DNA from 4 places in the Kineosporia sp. NBRC 101677 genome. Region 4 is predicted to be linked to each of the others. Evidence: riboswitches for the same ligand, from Rfam matches in the RefSeq annotation. Region 4 holds a riboswitch; each other region holds the start of a gene.
What was found. Region 4 has a riboswitch for cobalamin ahead of QSK18_RS11510 (energy-coupling factor ABC transporter permease). Riboswitches for the same ligand answer to the same signal wherever they lie in the genome.

Region 1 (4,166 bases), on a different contig from region 4:
CGATCTGCGGCGCTCCCATCGCGACCAGACGCCGCACCACAGCCCGCCGTAGGGGACGCCGGTCCAGCCCGCTCGCCCGCCAGCTGCGCACCCAGGGGTCAGACAGGGTCTGCTCTGCCGTGGCCGTGAGCATCCTGGCCAGCAGCCCGCCGGCGGGCAGTCCCAGAGCCAGACCCGGGAGAACCGCGCTCGCCGGGCCGTTCCAGCCGAAGACGGGCAGCACGTTCCAGGTGACGGCGAAAAGCAGGACCCCGCTGACGGCGAGCACTACTTCCGGCAGGGCTGCGAGTGCTGCCGGGACCGGGCCTGTGAGCAGCCGGGCTGTTCTGGACGGTCGTTGTTCCAGGGCAGGGGTCAGCAGAAGACCGGCGACCAGTACGGCGATCACCAAGGCAGTTCCGGCCAGCGTCAGGGAGGTGCTCAGCGCTGGGCGCACCAGGTCGTCGACGGGCTGACTGCTGACCCAGCTGGTGCCGAAGTCTCCCCGCAGGGCGTTGAGCAGCCAATTCAGGACACCGGAGAACGGGTTGGACGGCAGGTCAAGTTGCCGGCGCAGCGCCTCGACGGCCTGCGGGTCGTCGCCTCGGGCGGTGTAGCGCACCCGCAGCACGGTCTGGGCCGGGTCTTCGCCGCGCAGCCAGGGAAGTGCCGCGACGACGAGCAGAAGCAGCAGGAACGCCCCGACCGTACCGGGGGCCGCGCGGACGAATCGGCCCCCGGTACGCAGGTGACTGCCCAGGTTGCTGCCCAGGTTCGCGGTCAGTCGTCCAGCTCGGTCGCGGCGGTGATCACGGCGCGCTCCCACGGGTCGGCGGCCAGGCCGGTGAGGCCGTCGGCGACACCGAACTGGGTGCGGTCGTGGATCAGCGGGATGACGGCGACCTGGGAGAGCACCGTGTGCTCGGCGGCCACGGCGGCCTGGTTGCGGGTCTCGACGTCGGCCTGCCCGGCGGCCTCGGCGAGATCCTGGTCCAGGTCCTGGTCGCAGTACCGGCTGAGGTTGTAGCCGCCTTCACAGCCGAAGTCGGCCTGCAGGTAGCTGATCGGGTCGGCGGTGTCCTGGCCGTAGGAGCGGCTCATGATCACCGCGTCGTAGGTGCCCTTGAGGTAGTCGGACTCCATCTGGTTGTACTCCTGCACCACCGTCTTGACGTCGAAGCCGGCCTTGCGCCACTGGTCGGCCACGACGGTGGCGATCTCGGCCAGCTCCGGCCGGTCGGCGAAGGTGGCCAGGGTGATCTGCTTCGGGGTCTGGCTCGCGCCCCACGGCTCGGCCTGCGGGTAGGTGGGGGCCGGGCGGTTCTGCGCCCAGGTGGAAACCGTGGAGAACAGGCCCTGGGCCGGGTCGGCGGCCCCGGCGTAGATGGTGCCGGCCAGGTCGAGGCCCTCGATCGCCTCGCGGGCCAGTTCGCGCTTGCCGGGGTCGGAGAACACCGGGGAGCTCTGGATCAGGTGCACCGAGACGGTGCGGGGCAGCGGCACGGCCAGCACGTTCTCGGCCCCGACCGGCTCGAGCTGGTCGGCGGGCAGGGCCTGGGCCAGGTCGGTCTGCCCGGCCCGCAGCGCCGAGGCCCGTTGGTCGCCGTCGGCCACGAAGCTCAGTTCGATCCCGGCCAGCGCCGGCTCGCCGCCCCAGTAGGCCGGGTTCGCGCTCAGGTCGGCCGAGGTGGTGCCGTTCAGGGCGGTCATCGTGTACGGGCCGGTGCCCGTGCCGACCACCGAGGGCGAGGCCGGGTCGGCGTAGGCCTTCTCGGCCAGGATGGCCAGCTCGGGGGAGGTGAGGCGCTGGACGAGCACCGGGTCGGGGGTCTTGGTGACGATCCTCACCGCGTTCTCGCCGACGGCGCTCACGGTCAGCTCGGTGCCGGACAGGGCGCGGGGGGCGGGCTCGGCCTCGGCGGCGTTGGTCAGGGACGCAGCGACGGCCTCGGCGTTCATCGCGGTTCCGTCCTGGAACTTCACTCCGTCCCGCAGGGTGAGTTCCCAGGTGGCGGGGTCGGTCTGCTCCCAGCCGGTGGCCAGTGAGGCGGCCGGCGCACCGGAGGCGTCGAGCTTGACCAGCGTCTCCGTGGCGCCCACGCCGTAGCTGGTCACCGCGTCGTCGCTGTAGGGGCTGAGCGCGGCGACCGGAGTGAAGGCGTACGCGTAGCGCAGCGTCTTGCGTTCTCCCGAGCCGCTTGCGGCCTGGTCGTCGGAGCCACCGCCGCAGGCGGCCAGTGAAAGGACGATTGTCGCCCCGATCAGCGTCGTGATCGTCTTGGCAGAACGTGCAGGGTCCATGGAACGGACCGCCTCCAGCACCTCGTGGTTGCGAAACAGTGCCGTGGCCGGTCTCCTGGCTCTCGGGTCGAACGCTGCCGGTGCACCTTCCCAGGCCTGCGCGCCACCTCGACGAGCTCGTCGGGGCGTCGTGCCGGGCCCAGTGGCGCCCGATTCGGACTACGCGAACCGGCACCTTCCCGATCACAGTGGCGAGGGCCGCTCCGGTCCTGCACCGGAATTCCCGAGCACCACGGCCTCGTCAACCTAGATCACCGGTGGCGGTGGCGGCAAGGCGGGCCGAAATGCATGAATGCCTGTTCATCTCATCAGGTTTCGCCTCCGTCGGGGGTGGGCGGGCTGCGACGGCCGAGGGCCGGGCCGGGGTTCAGAGGTCGCCGAGGGCGGTGACCGGGTTCTCCACGCAGTCGGCGACGAACCGCAGCAGCCCACCCGCGGTGGCCCCGTCGCAGACCCGGTGGTCGAAGCTCAGCGTCAGCTGGGTGACCTTCCGCACGGCCAGTTGCCCCTCGAGCACCCACGGCCGGTCGACGATGCGCCCGATGCCCAGGATGGCGGCCTCGGGATGGTTGATGATCGCCGCGGCCCCGTCGGTGCCGAACACCCCGTAGTTGTTGACCGTGAACGTGCCGCCGGTCAGATCGGCCGGAGTGATCCGGCCGTCGCGGGCGGCCGCGGTCTTCTGCTGCAGGGCGGCGGCCAGCTCCCGAGTGGTGAGCCGGTCGGCGTGACGCACGACCGGCACCACCAGCCCCCGGTCGGTCTGGGCGGCGAAGCCCAGGTGGACGGCGTGATGACGGTGGATCTCGCCGTCCTCGACGGTGGCGTTGAGCTCGGGGAAGCGGCGCAGGCCGGCCACCACGAACCGGGCCAGCAGGGCGACGAGGCTGACCGGCTGGGCCGGGGACGCCCAGTGGGCCGGCGCCCCGCCTGACCGCTGGCTGCTGCCGGCGGCGTTGTGGGCGGAGCTGTTCAGGGCGCTGCGAGCGGCCAGGAACGGTGTGGCGTCGGCGTCGACCCAGATGGTGGCTTCGGGGATCTCACGGCGGGAACGGGAGAACTTCTCCGCAGCGAAACGACGGACGCCGGTGAGGGGCAGGCGGTCAAACCCGAGGACGTCGTCGGCCGGGTCTGCGGGCCCGCTCCTCAGTGCGCGCTGCGAGTCAGCAGCGGGCCGTGAGTGGGTGGTGGCCTGCGAGTCGGTAACGGGTCCAGCGTCGACAGTGGCTCGTGCGTCGGCAGTGGGGCGTGAATGTGCCGCGGACCGTGAATGTGCAGCAGGCTCGGCATATTCGGCGGGTGCACCCACGCCGCTGCGAACCCCCTGCTCGGAGAGGTCAGCGGACCGGCTGGTTGCCCGGGCGTCCGCACCACGTTCCTCGAGGGCACGACGGATGTCGGCGCGCATGATCAGGCCGTCCGGTCCGCTGCCGGTGACCAGTCGCAGGTCGAGCTGGGCCTCGCGAGCGATCCGGCGGGCCAGGGGCGAGATGACGCGCACAACAGTGCTGTTCGCATGTCCCGGCGCCGGCTCAGGTCGTGGCTCCTGCCCCGGCTCCAGTCGTCGCTCAGGCTTTCGCCCAGGCCGTTGCTCCGTGCCCGGCTGGTTGCCCGGTTCATTCAGGGTGGGCTCGAGCCGTCCGTCGAGGTCTGGTGTTCTCGTTCCGGGCGCGGCCCAGCCGGTCCGGATCGGCCTGCGGCGCCGGGTTCGGGCGGTAGCCGGCGTGCCGTAACCGATCAGCACGTTGCCGCTCGCCTCACCGGCGCCGGTGCCTCCGCCGACGCTTTCGCCGGTGCCTTCGCCAGGGTCTGTGCCGGTGCTTGTGGGCTGGGGCGGGGCGATCTCGATGCCGGGTTCGCGTAGTCCGCCCATCGAGCCGATCTCG
Region 2 (4,166 bases), on a different contig from region 4:
TGCAGCAGCGCATCACGCAGGGCCGGGTAGAGCCGCAGGGCCCGGCCCAGTTCGGCCAGCAGCGTCTCCTGCGGGCGCGGGGCGTTGCGGCGCAGCCGGGTCAGGCTCGGCTCCCGGTCCCAGATGTCCTGCGCGGACACGAAGAGGCCGGGCTGGTCGGCGTCCTGCAGGCCGAACTCCAGCCGCCACAGGGCCGCCAGCTCGGCCGGGCGCAGTTCGATCCGGGCCGGGCGCAGGATGCTGTCGAGGTCGTCGTCGGTGGGCTCGGAGAGGCGGAAGCCGGCCCGCACGAGCCCGCCGTGCACCGTCTCGGCCTGCCAGGTGTCCAGGCCCTCGACCAGGTGACGCATCTGCCGCTGGTTCGCCGGGAACGCGGGGTACTGCCCGTGCAGGGCCTGCCGCCAGCCCAGCAGCCCCAGCCCGCCCGTACCCGGGCCAGGCCCGAGCCTGCCCCGCACTCCCACGTCGACCAGGGCATCGACTGCGGCCGCAGCGCTCTGGTCGGCGGGGGCCTCGGCATTCCAGGACGGGGGCAGAGTGTGCACCACATGCCGGAACCATTCGCCGTCGTCCCCGGTGATCACCGGGCGCCAACGAGCGACTCCGTGCCCGTCGGGGGTCTCCAGCACGACGGGAAGCACGCGACCGCGGCTGATCAGGTTTTCTGCGAACTGGTGCAGAGCGAGAAGGTGACGGACGTCGGATCCGAGCGTTGGGGCGTCTTCAAGCTCTTTACCTAACCCCAGCAACACCTGGGGGGCCTGCCAGGCGGGCACCGCAATCGTCCTTACCCGCCAGCGGACCTGTGGGAACAGCCGCGCCGACTCCCCCTCGGCACGATCACTGGGCCAGCCCGAACGCAGGTCCAGGAGCTCGGGCGAACCGCCGGGAGCGTGCTGGAACGAGGGCAGCACAAGGTCGGCTGTGCCCTCCTTCCAGCCTTCGTCCACCAGGTCGGCGACATCCGTGATGGTGTGCCGGAGCTCCTCGGAGGGCACGTCGAAGGGGTGCTCGCGGATCTTGGGCCGACGGCCGGTGCGTTCGGCGGGGGCAGTGCGAATCTGTGGATCTTCGGCCCAGAGCACCAGGGAGCCGTCGTCAGCGGGGTCATTGGCAGAGATCGACCACCACGCATGCACGACGAACACCCGGTCAGCTTAGGTGCTCCACGGCCGGGGGTTGGGCGGGTTGCCGAGGGCTGGCACAGTGGCCCCGTAAAGCAACCGCGGTGTGGCGGACAGGAAGCCGGTGAGAATCCGGCGCGGTCGCGCCACTGTGAGCGCTGAGTGACGTTCCAGAACTCCATGGTCACGGCCTGTGAGGGCTGGAAGGCCGGGACGTCACGCGGACGCCGAGCCAGGAAACTGTGCCGCACCGCAGCAACCCGCCGCGCGGACGGCGAGGAAGAGGACGTACGTGACGTTTGAGGCTCCCGAGCGCTCCACTGTGCTGCTCATCTCCACCTCGGACACCGATCTGCTCAGCGCACGCGCGAGCAAGGTGCCCTACCGCCTGGCCAACCCCAACCGGGTGGCCGTGGAAGACCTGGACGGCCTGCTCGAAGGCGTCGCGGTCACCGTGGTGCGCCTGCTCGGCGGCACCCGGGCCTGGGAAGAGGGCCTGGCCGCGCTGCTGGCCAAGGGCGTGCCAGTGGTGGTGCTCTCCGGCGAGGCGCTGCCCGACGCCGACCTGATGCGCCGCTCGACGGTGCCGGTCGGGGTGGCCACCCAGGCGCACGGCTACCTGGCCGAGGGCGGTCCGGAGAACCTGACCGAACTGCACTCGTTCCTGACCGACACCCTGCTGCTGACCGGCTTCGGCTTCGAGCCGCCGCGCAGCACGCCGGTCTGGGGTGTGCTCGAGCGTCCGTTGCTTGAGGACGAGAGTGGGCGCCCAACGATCGCGGTGCTCTACTACCGCGCCCATCACGTTGCGGGTAACACCGCCTTCGTCGAGGCGTTGTGCCAGGCGGTGGAGCAGGCCGGTGGGCGGCCCCTGCCGATCTTCTGTGCCTCGCTGCGGGCCGCCCCCGACGACCTGATGGAGCTGCTCGGCACGGCCGACGCGCTGCTGGTCACGGTGCTGGCGGCGGGCGGCAACCGGCCGGCCAACGCCTCGGCCGGGGGTGACGAGTCGACCTGGGACATCGGGGCGCTGGCCGCGCTGGACGTGCCGATCCTGCAGGCGATCAGCACGCTGACCTCGCGGGAGCGCTGGCTGGAGAACTCCGAGGGCCTGATCCCGCTGGACGCGGCCAACCAGGTGGCGATCCCGGAGTTCGACGGCCGGCTGATCACGGTGCCGTTCTCGTTCAAGGAGGTCGACTCCGAGGGCCTCACGCAGTACGTGGCCGACCCGGAGCGCGCCCTGCGGGCGGCCGGTATCGCGGTGGCCCACGCCCGGCTGCGGCACCTGCCCGCTCCGCAGAAGCGCATCGGTCTGGTGCTGACGGCCTACCCGACCAAGCACGCGCGGATCGGTAACGCAGTTGGGCTGGACACTCCGGCCTCGGCACTGGTGCTGCTGAAGGCGCTGTCTGAAGCTGGTTACGATGTCGGGCCTTTGGAAGGCTCCGAGGCGCTGCCCGGCCTCGAGGCGATGGACGGCGACGCGCTGGTGCACGGGCTGATCGAGGCCGGCGGGCAGGACCTGGACTGGCTGTCGGAAGAGGACCTGGCCCGTAACCCGGTCCGGATCCCGGCCGCGGTGTACCGCCGGTTCTTCCAGACGCTCCCTGCCGATCTGCAGGAGGCCGTGGTCGAGTCGTGGGGTCCGGCGCCGGGTGAGATGTTCGTCGACCCGCCCGGCGGGGCGCTGTCCTCCGGCGACCCGGACGGCGACATCGTGCTGGCCGCCATCGTCTCCGGCAACATCGTGCTGCTGCTGCAGCCGCCGCGGGGCTTCGGCGACAACCCGGTGGCCATCTACCACGACCCGGAACTGCCGCCCTCGCACCACTACCTGGCGGCGTACCACTGGCTGAACCTGGCTGTCTCCGAGGGTGGTTTCGGCGCCGACGCGCTGGTGCACCTGGGCAAGCACGGCACCCTGGAGTGGACGCCCGGCAAGACGCTCGCGCTGTCGGCCTCCTGCTCCCCCGACGCCGCGCTGGGCAACCTGCCGCTGATCTACCCGTTCCTGGTGAACGACCCGGGCGAGGGCACCCAGGCCAAGCGCCGGGCGCACGCCACGCTGGTCGACCACCTGGTGCCGCCGATGGCCCGGGCCGACTCCTACGGCGACATCGCCCGGCTCGAACAGCTTCTGGACGAGTACGCCGCGGTCACCGCGATGGACCCGGCCAAGGCCCCGCAGATCCAGACCCAGATCTGGACGCTGATGCACGCCGCCAAGCTGGACCACGACCTGGGCCTGGCCGAGCGGCCGCACGAGGCCGAGTTCGACGACATGATCCTGCACCTGGACGGCTGGCTCTGCCAGGTCAAGGACGCCCAGATCCGGGACGGGCTGCACGTTCTCGGGCAAGCGCCGACCGGTTCGGTGCGGGTGCACCTGGTCACCTCGATGCTGCGGGCCCGGCAGTTGTGGGCCGGTTCGCAGTCGCTGCCCGGTCTGCGCGAGGCGCTGGGCCTGGACGAGGCCTCGGTCGGTACCGGCGTTGCTGAAGCGGACGGTCTGGAAGAGGTGGACGCCGCGCAACTGACCGCGGTGGCGCTGGTCCAGGGGTTGGACGACGCTTCCTGGGCCGTCGAGTCGGTGCCGTCCGTGATCGAGTCGGTGCTGGCGTCCTCTGATCTGGACGTTTCGAAGGTGGACCGCGAAGGCCTGCGGGCCGTGCTGGAGTTCGCGGCCACCGAGGTGGTTCCGCGACTGGCCGGGACCACGGACGAGCTCACGGCCGTGCTGCACGCGCTGGAAGGCGGTTTCGTCAACCCGGGCCCGAGCGGTTCGCCGCTGCGAGGTCTGGTCAACGTGCTGCCGACCGGGCGCAACTTCTACTCGGTCGACCCGCGCGCGGTGCCCAGCCGACTGGCCTGGGAGACCGGGCGGTCGATGGCCGAGTCGCTGCTCGAGCGGTACAGGGCCGACGAGGGCGACTGGCCGCGTTCGGTGGGGCTGTCGATCTGGGGCACCTCGGCGATGCGGACCTCCGGTGACGACGTGGCGGAGGTGCTGGCTCTGCTGGGGATCCGGCCGGTCTGGGA
Region 3 (4,166 bases), on a different contig from region 4:
CGAGTCCAAGCCGCTGGACAAGGCCGGGCGCGAGAGCGACAAGGACCAGAAGGTCGGCGCCTACATCACCCCGAAGTCTCCGCGCCTGGCCCGGGCCGGGGGTTGGGTGAGCGCGCTGTACTCGAACAGCCTGGGGCTGGTGATGGGGCTGATCTTCCTGGCCTGCTGGTTCGTGCAGTCCCTGACCGGTCAGGTGGCCTACAACGAGCAGCAGATCGCCCAGCTCCAGGCGCCGGTGAGCTGGGCCGGCTATCTCGGCTCCCCGGACTTCTGGAGCCGGACCATGCAGAACTGGCAGTCGGAGTTCCTGGCCGTGGGCTCGATGGCCGTGTTCTCCATCTACCTGCGCCAGCGAGGGTCACCGGAGTCCAAGCCGGTCGGATCGAGCCACGACAGCACCGGCGTCGAGGGCTGAACGTCCAGTGCCGTGCGCTGCCGCGCCTCAGCGACACCGTGATTGCCGCCACCTCGCAGAGCACCGCTCAGCACCCGGACGCCCGCGGCGACCGAGGAACGCGCCACACCGCTGATCACGTTCTGTCGCTCGAGACTCTCGCACCGCTGATCCTCACGCTCGCCACCGCCTGCCAACACACCTGATCCGCTCTTCGCGCCCATCTGCTATAGGGCATCGATCAGGACACGCGCACTAGATGTGGTGTTGGCGCACCCGGCCACCTACGGCATATGGTGCGTGATGTTGCTGGTTCGTCCTGCCATCCAGGTGGGCCGTCGTAAGAGGGAACCCGGTGTGACTCCGGGGCTGCCCCGCAGCGGTGAGTGGGAACGACCGCCGTCAACAGCACTGGGTGCGCCTGCGCGTCTGGGAAGCGACGGTTACTAGGTGCTGGGTCTGCGGCCCGGCATGCCCGCGAGTCCGAAGACCTGCCAGCGATGCGCCCGCCCCGATGAGGGTGGGCGCGTCCGTGGTGCCGCGCGGGACGGAACCGGACGGCTCAGCAGACTGCCTCCTTGGGCACCGCTGTGCCGTCTTCCGGCTCTCGCGCACCTGGTTCCAGAAGATCGGGAAAAGAGAGCTATGACGATTACGGTGTACAGCAAGCCGGCCTGCGTGCAGTGCGACGCCACGAAGCGCGCCCTGGACAAGGCGGGCCTCGCCTACGAGGTCATCGACATCACCCAGGACGACACGGCCCGTGAGTACGTGCTGTCGCTGGGCTATCTCCAGGCCCCGGTCGTGGTGGTCGGCGAGGAGCACTGGTCGGGTTACCGCCCCGACCGCATCAAGGCCCTGGCCGCCCAGCCCGCCTGATCCGGTGAGTTCGCTGGTCTACTTCTCCAGCGCCTCGGAGAACACGCATCGTTTCGTTCAGAAACTGAACGTGGAGGCTGAGCGCATCCCGCTGCGCCCCACCGAGCCCATGCTCCACGCCCAGTCCCCCTTCGTGCTGGTGGTTCCCACCTACGGCGGGGGCAACGAGGGCGGGGCGGTGCCGCGGCAGGTGGTCCGGTTCCTCAACGACGAGGGCAACCGGTCGCTGTTGCGCGGGGTGATCGCGGCGGGCAACACGAATTTCGGCAGCGCGTACTGCGTGGCCGGCGACATCATCTCGGCGAAGTGCCAGGTTCCGTACCTGTTCGCCTTCGAGCTCATGGGAACGACTGAGGACGTGCAGCGCGTCCGCGATGGATTGGAACGATTTTGGCAACGACAGCCGGTCTGAAGGACGACCTACAGGTCATCGAGACCGCTCCGGTGAGCCTCGACTACCACGCGCTGAACGCGATGCTGAACCTCTACGGTCCGGACGGGGAGATCCAGTTCGACAAGGACCGTGAGGCGGCGCGGCAGTACTTCCTGCAGCACGTGAACCAGAACACGGTGTTCTTCCACGACCTGGACGAGAAGCTCGACTACCTGGTCGAGAACAAGTACTACGAGCCGGAGGTGCTGGGCCGGTACGACCGGGCCTTCATCAAGCGGCTGTACCAGCACGCGTACGCGCAGAAGTTCCGGTTCCCGACCTTCCTGGGCGCGTTCAAGTACTACACCTCGTACACGCTGAAGACGTTCGACGGCAAGCGGTACCTGGAACGCTTCGAGGACCGGGTCTCGATGGTGGCCCTGGCCCTGGCCGACGGCGACGAGACGTTCGCCCTGCAGCTGGTGGACGAGATCCTCTCGGGCCGCTTCCAGCCGGCCACGCCCACCTTCCTGAACCTGGGCAAGGCCCAGCGCGGCGAGCCGGTCTCGTGCTTCCTGCTGCGCATCGAGGACAACATGGAGTCGATCGCCCGCGGCATCAACTCCGCGCTGCAGCTTTCCAAGCGCGGCGGCGGAGTCGCGCTGCTGCTGAGCAACATCCGTGAGCACGGCGCCCCGATCAAGCACATCGAGAACCAGTCCTCCGGGGTGATCCCGGTGATGAAGCTGCTGGAAGACTCCTTCTCGTACGCCAACCAGCTCGGCGCGCGCCAGGGCGCGGGTGCGGTGTACCTGCACGCCCACCACCCCGACATCATGAGCTTCCTGGACACCAAGCGGGAGAACGCGGACGAGAAGATCCGGATCAAGACGCTCTCGCTGGGCGTGGTGATCCCGGACATCACGTTCGAGCTGGCCAAGAAGAACGAGGACATGTACCTGTTCTCGCCGTACGACGTGGAACGCGTGTACGGCAAGCCGTTCGCCGACGTGAGCATCAGCGAGAACTACCGGGACATGGTCGACAACGGCCAGATCCGCAAGAAGAAGATCAACGCTCGCGACTTCTTCCAGACCCTGGCCGAGCTGCAGTTCGAATCCGGTTACCCCTACATCCTGTTCGAGGACACGGCCAACCGCGCGAACCCGATCGAGGGCCGGATCACGCACTCCAACCTGTGCTCGGAGATCCTGCAGGTCTCCACCCCCTCGACGTTCAACACCGACCTGTCGTACGACCACATCGGCCGCGACATCTCGTGCAACCTGGGCTCGCTCAACATCGCGCACACGATGGACTCCCCCGACTTCGGGCTCACCATCGAGACCGCGATCCGCGCGCTGACCGCGGTGTCCGACCAGACGTCCATCGAATCGGTCCCCTCGGTCAAGCGCGCCAATGCCGGCGGGCACGCGATCGGCCTCGGGCAGATGAACCTGCACGGGTTCCTGGCCCGCGAGCGCATCTTCTACGGCTCGGACGAGGGCCTGGACTTCACGAACATCTACTTCTACACGGTGGCCTACCACGCCATCCGCGCCTCGAACCTGCTGGCGCGAGAGCGTGGTACGAGCTTCGCCGGGTTCGGGAAGTCGAAGTACGCCGACGGTTCGTACTTCGAGAAGTACGTCTCGAAGGCCTGGGTCCCGCGCACGGCCCGCGTCAAGCAGTTGTTCGAGGACGCCTCAATCGCCATCCCCACTCAGCAGGACTGGGCGGTTCTCGCCGAGGCGGTGCGCGAGCACGGCCTGTACAACCAGAACCTGCAGGCGGTTCCGCCGACCGGCTCGATCTCGTACATCAACAACTCCACCTCCTCGATCCACCCGATCGTCTCCAAGATCGAGATCCGCAAGGAGGGCAAGCTCGGACGCGTGTACTACCCGGCGCCGTTCATGACGAACGAGAACCTGGAGTACTACCAGGACGCGTACGAGATCGGCTACGAGAAGATCGTCGACACCTACGCCGAGGCCACCCAGCACGTCGACCAGGGACTGTCGCTGACGCTGTTCTTCAAGGACACCGCCACCACCCGGGACATCAACCGTGCGCAGATCTACGCCTGGCGCAAGGGAATCAAGACGCTGTACTACATCCGCCTGCGCCAGCTCGCCCTCGAGGGAACCGAGGTCGAGGGCTGCGTCTCCTGCATGCTCTGAGAGGTTCGAACACCATGGTCAAGGTCATCGATCGCGTCTCCGCGATCAACTGGAACAAACTGCAGGACGAGAAGGACCTCGAGGTCTGGGACCGGCTCACCGGGAACTTCTGGCTGCCGGAGAAGGTGCCGCTGTCCAACGACATCCAGTCGTGGGCCACCCTCACCGATGTCGAGAAGCAGATGACGACGCGGGTCTTCACCGGTCTGACGCTGCTGGACACGATCCAGGGCACCGTCGGGGCGGTGAGCCTGATCCCGGACTCGCTGACCCCGCACGAGGAGGCCGTCTACACGAACATCGCGTTCATGGAGTCGGTGCACGCCCGCTCGTACTC
Region 4 (4,166 bases):
CGGCGAGGGTGGAGGCCGAGCGCAGAGCCGCGCGGCGGGAGGTGTACCCCAGCCGGGCGGTCTGCGCCGCACGCACCGCGCTCACCGACTCCAGCAGGACGAACAGCAGGCGGTAGATCAGGCCGGCCACATCCACCACGGCCTCCGGCACGCCCCGGCGCCGGGCCCAGGACAGCAGGTCGGTCATCGGGGTGGTGGCCGCCAGCAGCAGCACCGCGCAGGTGCCGGCCACCGCGTGGGCCAGGGTGGAGGCGGCTGCGGCCAGGGTCTCGGAGGTGACCGTGGGACCGAAACCCTCGCTGCGCCAGGTGATCGCGATGCTCAGCGTGCCCAGGACGATGAACGCGGCCGGGCCCGAGGCCGCCCGCACCAGCAGGTGCACCGGCACCCGGCCCGGCCCCAGCATCAGGCCCAGCGCTGCCGCCGTGACCAGCGCCGAGGCGGGCCAGGGCGGCAGCACCAGGGCGCTGATCACCAGTCCCAGGCTGAGCAGCACCTTGTCGCCGGGGGAGTACTGCCGCCAGGGGCTGGCCCAGGCAGCGGTGTCGATGGCCGGAGCACTCACGATTCGGAGGAGACCTCGGCCCTGCGGCGGTTGCCGGAAAGCCGGCCGATGATGAACCCGAGAGTGCCCGCGCCGACCGCCGCCTGCAGGGCGAACAGGCCGGACTCGATCTCCCCGGAGGAGGGCTCGAACAGCGGGTTGAACCAGACGTCGTAGTCCGGGTTGATCTCCTCGACCTTGGTGGTGGCCGAGGAGTCGCTGCCGGCGTACGACTCGCCCTCGGGCTGCCCCTCGGTGTTCAGCCGGAGGGCCAGTGGGATGGCGAAGATCGCGAAGACGAGCAGCAGCAGGGCCACGTCGACGGCCCAGCGGCGCGGGGTGCGGGTGGCCATCAGGCACGCTCCTCGGCGGCGACGGTGGATTCCGGCAGGGCGCGCTGCAGGCCGAGCGAGCTCAGTTCGTCCGGGGCGATCCGGGCCAGCAGGCGGAACACCAGCACGCCCAGCAGTCCTTCGGCGATCGCCAGCGGGATCTGGGTGAGCGCGAAGATGCCCAGGAACTCGCCGATCGAGCCGAGAACACCGCCGGAGGGGTCGGGGTGGGCCAGACCGAGCTGGATCGAGGTGACCACGTAGGTGGACAGGTCCGACAGCGACAGCGCGGCGAAAACGCCGACGGAGAAGGAAAGTCCCAGCGTCGAGCAGGCCCGGTAGGCCCCGTACCCGACCCACGGACCAACGATCGCCATCGAGAACGCGTTGGCCCCGAGCGTCGTTAATCCGCCGTGAGCCAGCAGCAGAGCCTGGAACAACAGCACGATGGCGCCCAGCACGGCCATCACCGGTGGCCGGAACAGCACCGCCCCCAGACCGGTCCCGGTGGGGTGACTGGAACTGCCTGTCACGGAGGGGAGTTTGATGGCGGACAGGACGAAAGTGAAGGCCCCGGCCGCACCCAGCAGCAGGCGCGACTCCGGGCGTTCGCGCACCTCGCGGACCACACAGCGGGCGCCGTGCACGACGAACGGGGCGGCGGCCACCGTCCAGGCGGCGGCGTGGAGCGGGGGCAGGTACCCCTCAGCGATGTGCATGCAGCACCTCGCCCTGGCAGACGTGTCTCATCGGATCTCCTCGGGTCCTCGCCCTGGATCGGATGCGACGGCCGAAGTCTCCTGGCTTCCCGGATCGACGCTCGCCCCGGCCTTCCGGCCCGATGGAGGGCCGTGGCACGGCATGGGGGTCTGCTTCCCGGTGACAGTGGCGGGACCGCGCCGGATTCACACCGGCTTCCTTCACTGCCGTCGCGGTGAATGTGTAGTTGTGACTGGCTCGGGCATCATGCCATGGCTCGGGGCCTGAGCAGAATGCCTGCCCGGGATCGGGGCGCAGCACAACGGGCCCCCGGTCCGCCTGAGCAGACCGGGAGCCCGATGTGCGGTGCCGCGGTCAGCCCAGTGCCATGGCCGCCCGCACGCCGGACTCGTTGGCTGCTCCGCCGGCGCCCTCGGCGCTCACCCGCCCCGACTCCAGCACGTAGTAGCGGGCGCTGGCCTCCAGGGCGAAGCCGATGTGCTGCTCGACCAGCAGCACCGAGAGCCCGGAGGCGGCCAGCTGCACGATCGCGTCCTCGATCTCCCCGACCACCGAGGGCTGGATGCCTTCGGTGGGTTCGTCCAGCAGCATGATCTTCGGCCCGACGATCAGGGCCCGGGCGATTGCCAGCTGCTGGCGCTGCCCGCCCGAGAGCAGCCCGGCCCGGCGGGTGAGCAGACCGCGCAGCGCCGGGAACAGGTCGAGCGCCTCGTTCATCCGCGAGACGCCGGCCGCGCCCTGGCCGTCGGCCACCAGCTGCAGGTTCTCCCGGGCGCTGAGCTGGCCGAACGACTGCTGCCCCTGGGGCACGTAGGCCAGGCCGAGCCGGACCCGGCGGTGCGGCCTGGCCCGGGTGACGTCTTCACCGTTGAGCCGGATGGAGCCGGCCGAGACCGGCAGCAGGCCCACCGCCGCCCTCAGCAGGGTGGTCTTGCCGGCACCGTTGTGGCCCATGACGGCCACGATCTCGCCGGCCCCCACGGTCAGGCTCACCCCGTGCACGACGTCGGTCCGCCCGTAACCGACCTTCAGCCCATCGATCTCGAGCACTATCTCGCCTCCTCGGCCATCGAACCTGCAGAACCCCGCCCGTGCGAGCGGCTTCCGAGGTAGACCTCGATCACCCGCTCGTCGGCGGTCACCTCGCCCACCGAACCCTCGGCGAGCACCTTGCCCTGATGCATGACCGTCACCGACGAGGCGTAGGTGCGCATGAACTCCATGTCGTGCTCCACCACGATCACCGTGCGCTGCTGACCGATGCGCTGCAGCAGCAGGCCGGTCTCTTCCCGCTCGGCCTGGCTCATCCCGGCCACCGGCTCGTCCAGCAGCAGCACGTGCGCGTTCTGCACCAGCAGCATGCCGATCTCCAGCCACTGCTTCTGCCCGTGTGCCAGCACCCCGGCCGGCACCTGGGCCACCCGGGTCAGGCCGATCGTCTCCAAGGCGGCCTCGACCTCGGCCGGCACCGCTGAACGCTTACGCAGCAGTGTTTTCAGGCCGCGCCCGGATCCGGCGGCGATGTCCAGGTTCTGCAGAACGGTGAGCTCCTCGAACACGCTGGCGGTCTGGAACGTGCGCCCCACCCCGGCCCGGGCGATCCGGTGCGAGCTCTTGCCCAGCAGCTCGACCCCACCGAAGCGGACCGAGCCGGTTGCCGGCGCAAGCCCGGTGACGGCGTCCACCATCGTGGTCTTGCCCGCGCCGTTCGGGCCGATCAGGAAGCGCAGGTCGCCGCTGGTGACGGTGAGGTCGACCCCGTCCACGGCGACGAATCCGTCGAACACCACCCGCAGGCCGCGGATCTCGAGGTAGTCGCGCTTGAAGTCTTCTGCCGGTGCGGCCAGGACGTTGTCGAGGGCTTCGACATCGACGTGCACGCTTTCGGACGTCTCAGGCGGGTTTTCGCTCATCGCTCACCTACCGGCACTTCCGTAGCAGGAATCAAGGAACCGGTCTGCTCCTTGCGGCGTTTTGGCAGGGACAGTGAGGCCAGGCCGTTGGGCAGGAAGGCGACCACGACGATGAAGAGGGCGCCCAGGAAGTACGTCCAGATCGACGGGAAGCGCTCGGACAGGCTGGTCTCGGCCCAGGAGACGGCGATCGAGCCGAGCACCGGGCCCAGCAGGGTGGCGCGCCCACCGATGGCCACACCGATCAGCAGTGAGATGGAGGGCACCACGCCCACGTCGGCGGGGGAGATGATGCCCACCACGGGAGTGAACAGCGCGCCGCCGACGGCTGCGAAACCGGCGGCCAGGGCGTAGGCCCCGGCCTTGACCAGGGCCGGGTCGTAGCCCAGGAAACGCACCCGGTTCTCCTGGTCGCGCACCGCCACCAGCAGTTCGCCGTAGCGGGAGTTCATCAGCAACCGCACCGCGGCGACCATGGCCAGCAGCACCCCGGCGCAGATGTAGTACAGCGTCTGCTTGTTCAGCGGGTCGGCCAGGTCGTAGCCGAAGAACGAGCGGAAACCGTTGAGCCCGTTGGTTCCTCCGGTGACCGTCTGCTGGCCGATCAGCAGCAGCGCGAAGGCCGCGGCCAGGGCCTGGGAGAGGATGGCGAAGTAG

Region 1: another riboswitch for cobalamin. It lies ahead of QSK18_RS17445 (ABC transporter substrate-binding protein); the one in region 4 lies ahead of QSK18_RS11510 (energy-coupling factor ABC transporter permease).
Region 2: another riboswitch for cobalamin. It lies ahead of cobN (cobaltochelatase subunit CobN); the one in region 4 lies ahead of QSK18_RS11510 (energy-coupling factor ABC transporter permease).
Region 3: another riboswitch for cobalamin. It lies ahead of nrdH (glutaredoxin-like protein NrdH); the one in region 4 lies ahead of QSK18_RS11510 (energy-coupling factor ABC transporter permease).

The regions. Positions count from the first base shown of each region.
Region 1 is NZ_BSTA01000005.1:313,191-317,356, reverse strand. Features, by position in the region: gene QSK18_RS17450 (ABC transporter permease subunit) at 1-805, opposite strand, end outside; gene QSK18_RS17445 (ABC transporter substrate-binding protein) at 760-2,280, opposite strand; cobalamin riboswitch at 2,309-2,530, opposite strand; gene QSK18_RS17440 (dihydrolipoamide acetyltransferase family protein) at 2,648-4,166, opposite strand, start outside.
Region 2 is NZ_BSTA01000004.1:26,801-30,966, reverse strand. Features, by position in the region: gene QSK18_RS12735 (DEAD/DEAH box helicase) at 1-1,148, opposite strand, end outside; cobalamin riboswitch at 1,216-1,387, shown strand; gene cobN (cobaltochelatase subunit CobN) at 1,417-4,166, shown strand, end outside.
Region 3 is NZ_BSTA01000006.1:528,313-532,478, forward strand. Features, by position in the region: gene QSK18_RS20480 (DUF6766 family protein) at 1-415, shown strand, start outside; cobalamin riboswitch at 688-907, shown strand; gene nrdH (glutaredoxin-like protein NrdH) at 1,040-1,273, shown strand; gene nrdI (class Ib ribonucleoside-diphosphate reductase assembly flavoprotein NrdI) at 1,278-1,685, shown strand; gene nrdE (class 1b ribonucleoside-diphosphate reductase subunit alpha) at 1,664-3,829, shown strand; gene nrdF (class 1b ribonucleoside-diphosphate reductase subunit beta) at 3,844-4,166, shown strand, end outside.
Region 4 is NZ_BSTA01000003.1:574,871-579,036, reverse strand. Features, by position in the region: gene cbiQ (cobalt ECF transporter T component CbiQ) at 1-565, opposite strand, end outside; gene QSK18_RS11515 (energy-coupling factor ABC transporter substrate-binding protein) at 562-897, opposite strand; gene QSK18_RS11510 (energy-coupling factor ABC transporter permease) at 897-1,595, opposite strand; cobalamin riboswitch at 1,670-1,797, opposite strand; gene urtE (urea ABC transporter ATP-binding subunit UrtE) at 1,951-2,646, opposite strand; gene urtD (urea ABC transporter ATP-binding protein UrtD) at 2,646-3,509, opposite strand; gene urtC (urea ABC transporter permease subunit UrtC) at 3,506-4,166, opposite strand, start outside.